2 regions of the Shewanella sp. HL-SH5 genome follow, and region 2 is predicted to be linked to the other one. Evidence: predicted binding sites of a transcription regulator. Region 2 holds the regulator's gene; the other holds the start of a gene.
What was found. The regulator FliA, encoded in region 2, starts transcription of late flagellar genes. The targets are predictions, from matches to a motif close to CTAAAGNTNNNNNNNNNNNNGCCGATA.
Positions count from the first base shown of each region.

Region 1 (2,466 bases), 560 kb from region 2:
TTCGCACTAGAGTTTACAATTAACTCTAAAAGGTGCTGATTTTGTTCTTGTGTCATTAGTTTCCCGAAAAGACATCATGTATTCTCATTCTGCTGAATTATAATTAGTTCGCTCTGTGAGCAATGTGCAGAAACTCAATACATACCATTGGGAGCTTAATAATAAGCTGTTTGTTAACTCTTGATAATCAAAGGCTGTTATAAAATTTAATCGCTGACGATACACCCGCAATTAACAAACAGCAACCCTATTTACACGCCATTTTCTAATTGAAATAGCATTTTCTCCACCGTCACTGAAAAATACAATATAAGCTTAACATCATCGCCTACATGAACAATTTTAACATCGACCTTGTCGAAACGAGTCTGCGCGGTACTGGCAAGCTTACGTGCTTCGATTTCAGCTGCCTCCCCCTTAAAAACTAACACTAACTCGGTATCGTGCTCATCAATTACGGCGCCGATATCAACAAAACTACCGCAATCACTGCATGAGTCGTTTACGTTCTGCTGTTGTTGTTTAATTGTGTTAACCATCGTGAACCACCCAAAGCTGAAGAATGAAGATCGGTTTATATGTGATTATCATAAAATAACTGAATAACAATTTCCCTTACTTGGCTCACATATTGAGTTGGCACCATGTTTTTATGCAAATGATATAGCCTCAAGCGGAGGACTTTATGCGGTGAGTTGGATCATCGTTTGACTAATCTGTCGTTGACGCTCTAACTGCTCAACAAAATGCATGTCTTCAGTAGGCTCATAATGGGTTTCTAACCCTTCATATTTTGATCGCACTAAATGGCTGCTATTACTTAATGCTTGGGTCATTGCATCATCATGTTTACCTCGTATTACAATGGCTTCAGGACATAAGCTTTGTTGTAAATGAAATTGACATAACCCTTGGGAGTGAAAAACAGCACCATTATTTGTATGCTCAGCAGTAGCAGATAAATCATCAACTAATTTTTGTGGTTGTTGCAGTTGAAACTGTTTATACAGTTTCTGGTCAATCGTCAGGTGTTTATCAAATTGAAATTGAGCCATATCATTACTGTCTGCTGACAACATGGCTAACAGTAAACCAAATTCACCACGACGCTGGTTTTCGACAGCCGCATTTAAACGACCGCCTAATTGTAATTCATTGACCAGTAGTGATTCAATTTGCATATAAAAACAACACTATTATGACTCGATGCTAATTTATCGACCAAACACACCTAAACTTTAGAAAAATATTCATTTTTAGCCTTTACATATTTTGGGTTTATGACTACTATGGCGGCCGCAATTGAGGAGGGGTTCCCGAGTGGCCAAAGGGATCAGACTGTAAATCTGACGGCTCAGCCTTCGAAGGTTCGAATCCTTCTCCCTCCACCATTTGCGATGTAATTTAGATAGACGAAAAAGAAATATGTGGAGGGGTTCCCGAGTGGCCAAAGGGATCAGACTGTAAATCTGACGGCTCAGCCTTCGAAGGTTCGAATCCTTCTCCCTCCACCATCTTTCTTGCTCATTTATCTCTATTCAGTGGAGGGGTTCCCGAGTGGCCAAAGGGATCAGACTGTAAATCTGACGGCTCAGCCTTCGAAGGTTCGAATCCTTCTCCCTCCACCATTTTACATCTTAATCTTCATACTATATCCCTCAAAATCTGTAATATATCCTTCATTAGTTAACTACATTCGTATTAATTCTCTCTATTATCTCAACCAGCTTATTTTTGCTAGGTTTAAGACCTTTTTTTCTTTAAGATTAAGTCATTAATAATCACGATGAGAAAATACTATGCCATCGAATTGGGTAAACCAGGCCATTGCTAAGATTGATGCAGACTATCAACGTTCTGCTGATACTCACCTTATAAAACTCGATTTACCACAACTTAACGGTGTTGATATTTATCTTAAAGATGAAAGTACTCATCCTACGGGCAGCCTAAAGCATCGTTTAGCCCGTTCGTTATTTTTATATTCTTTATGCAATGGTTGGATTACACAAACTACCACCATTATTGAATCATCGTCTGGTAGCACTGCGGTGTCTGAAGCGTATTTTGCACGTTTAATTGGTTTGCCTTTTATCGCGGTAATGCCTTCGACTACGGCTAAAAAGAAAATTCAACAAATCGAGTTCTACGGCGGGCAATGTCACTTCGTTGATAATAGTAATCAGATGTATGCTGAGTCTGAACGCCTTGCTAAAGAGTTAAATGGCCATTACATGGATCAGTTCACTTTTGCAGAGCGCGCCACAGATTGGCGGGGCAATAACAATATTGCTGACTCAATATTCATTCAAATGCAACGTGAGCCACACCCTATTCCCCACTGGATTGTAATGAGCCCCGGCACAGGTGGCACCTCTGCTACCATTGGGCGTTATATTCGCTATCAGCAGTTATCGACCCAACTGTGTGTGGTAGACCCTGAAAACTCGGTTTTTTATGATTATT
Region 1 is NZ_CP195038.1:2,176,446-2,178,911, forward strand. It holds gene ACRWQM_RS09495 (sensor domain-containing phosphodiesterase) at 1-56, opposite strand, end outside; gene ACRWQM_RS09500 (DUF406 family protein) at 252-539, opposite strand; gene ACRWQM_RS09505 (VC2046/SO_2500 family protein) at 684-1,181, opposite strand; tRNA gene ACRWQM_RS09510 (tRNA-Tyr) at 1,307-1,391, shown strand; tRNA gene ACRWQM_RS09515 (tRNA-Tyr) at 1,430-1,514, shown strand; tRNA gene ACRWQM_RS09520 (tRNA-Tyr) at 1,544-1,628, shown strand; gene ACRWQM_RS09525 (PLP-dependent cysteine synthase family protein) at 1,800-2,466, shown strand, end outside.
Region 1: ACRWQM_RS09505 (VC2046/SO_2500 family protein) is a predicted target of FliA. The motif match lies at 1,216-1,242, and genes of this name have one in related genera.

Region 2 (2,466 bases):
TTCTTCAACTGCATCCATGGTTTTATTTGCAGCTTGTTCTGTCATATCAATAACGTAATTTAATCTCTCTTTAGCATCCGGTATTTCAACCTTGGCTAATTCTGATAAACGGTTATCTACCTGAAAATCTTGAAGTGCACTATGAAGTTGACGTGTTAATTTCCCGACTTCTTCAAATAATTCACGCTGTATTGGTGTAGCGAGTTCTCTAACAACGTCGTCAGCTTGATCTTGCTCCCCCGCAGTAAGCAGTTCGACAAGTTGCTGGGCCTGCTCGAGAGTAATTAACCCCGATATTATTGGCTGCATAACTTATCCTTGCTTAAGCGAGACGTTCAAAAATTTTATCTAATTTCTCTTTAAGGGTAGCCGCTGTGAAAGGTTTAACAACATATCCATTCACACCTGCTTGGGCGGCTGCAATAATTTGCTCACGCTTAGCTTCTGCCGTAACCATCAAAACAGGTAAATGTTTTAATGAATCATCGGCACGAATAGCCTTCAGCAAATCAATACCTTGCATACCAGGCATATTCCAATCTGTTACAACAAAGTCAAAATCACCTTTTTGCAACATAGGTAAGGCTGTTGATCCATCATCTGCTTCTTGGGTATTATTGAATCCCAAGTCTCGCAACAAGTTCTTTATGATACGTCGCATTGTTGAAAAGTCGTCAACAATAAGAATCTTCATATTCTTGTCCAAGGTTTCCTCCGGTGAGCTGACACTCTAGTGCTCTAATTAATAATTATTGTTGTGTCCAATGCTTGAGTTTGCCTTTTAATCTAAGCATAGCCTGACTTAATATCTGACTAACCCTAGATTCGCTTACTTCAAGAATTGCACCGATTTCTTTTAAGTTTAACGCTTCGTCATAGTACAGTGAAAGTACTAATGCATCTCTTTCTGGTAAGGTTTTAATTGCTTCCACCAGCGCTGATTTAAATTGCGTTTCAGCTAATGCTTCAAAATTATCATCTGGTATTCCATCATCTGTGACTAACACATCTTGCGAAATACCTAAATCTTCTATGCCTATGATTTTCCCAACAGAAACATCATTTAAAATATGATGGTACTCATTGAGCGACATATCAAGTTTTTCTGCAATTTCTGTGTCACGAGCGTCACGCCCCAATCCTTGCTCTAGTTCGTCAATAACCTGTGCAACCCGGCGATTATTACGATGAACTGAACGAGGAACCCAATCACCACGGCGGATTTCATCAATCATAGCACCGCGTATCCGAATGCCTGCAAAGGTTTCAAACTTAGCCCCTTTGGTATCATCAAATTTTGATGACGCTTCAAGTAACCCTATCATGCCAGACTGTAACAAGTCGTCGAGTTGCACTGAAGCAGGTAATCGCGCCAACATATGATGTGCAATTCTTTTTACCAGCGGTGCATACTGTTCAACAACGGATGTTTTATTATCGAACTGAGTATACGCGGCGGCTTTATTCACTCACTCTATCCTCTTGTGGTTCTTTTCGTTGAACTAAACGTTCAACAAAAAACTCTAAGTGACCACCCGGCTGTTGTGGAACTGGCCAGCTCATAATTTTATTTGCCAGGCCGTGATAAGCAATGGCTGATGGCGACTTTGGATACGCTTCAACAACTAACTTTTGCTTACGCACAGACTTACGCAAATTTTCATCAAATGGCACGGTTGCAACTAGCTCTAAAGCAACATCTAAGAACCGATCCGTCACTTTGCTTAGTTTAGCAAACAATTCCATTCCTTCACGCAAGCTGCGCACCATATTAGCCACAATTTTGAAATGAAATACACCGTGTTCACGGCTTAATATTTTTATCAGTGCATAGGCATCTGTGATAGATGTCGGTTCATCGCATACCACAATTAATACATCTTGTGATGCCCTTGAGAAACTCAGTACCATATCTGAAATACCTGCCGCGGTATCGACAATTAATATGTCAAACTGTGTACGCATCTCACTGAAAGCACGAATTAATCCTGCATGTTGAGCCTGGGTTAACTCAACCATAGCTCTGCTTCCAGACGTTGCAGGAACAATACCAATACCTTTAGGGCCTCGAACAATGATATCGTCTAATTCGGCATCGCCAGATAAAACATGAGATAAATTTTTCTCGGCACGAATTCCTAACATCACATCAACGTTAGCTAAACCAAGATCCGCATCTAATACTAAAACACGTTTACCTTTTTCCGCTAGGGCAACGGCAGTATTTATAGAAACACTGGTTTTTCCTACCCCACCTTTTCCACCGGATACGGCAATTACTTTAACTTTTTCGTTATTTGGTTGATTCATCATACGTAAACCACTTGCTTGATCACGGGTCATATTCTTACTCGAATGCATAAGTCATTTCATTCGACCATGCGCTTGTGTCTTGAGAAATTACTTGTTCTGTTTCATTTAACGCGGCTAAAGCTTGCTTAGCCAGAGCTAAAGTATCTGCTACTT
Region 2 is NZ_CP195038.1:2,738,625-2,741,090, forward strand. It holds gene ACRWQM_RS11945 (protein phosphatase CheZ) at 1-309, opposite strand, end outside; gene cheY (chemotaxis response regulator CheY) at 323-706, opposite strand; gene ACRWQM_RS11955 (RNA polymerase sigma factor FliA) at 750-1,469, opposite strand; gene ACRWQM_RS11960 (MinD/ParA family protein) at 1,462-2,343, opposite strand; gene flhF (flagellar biosynthesis protein FlhF) at 2,348-2,466, opposite strand, start outside.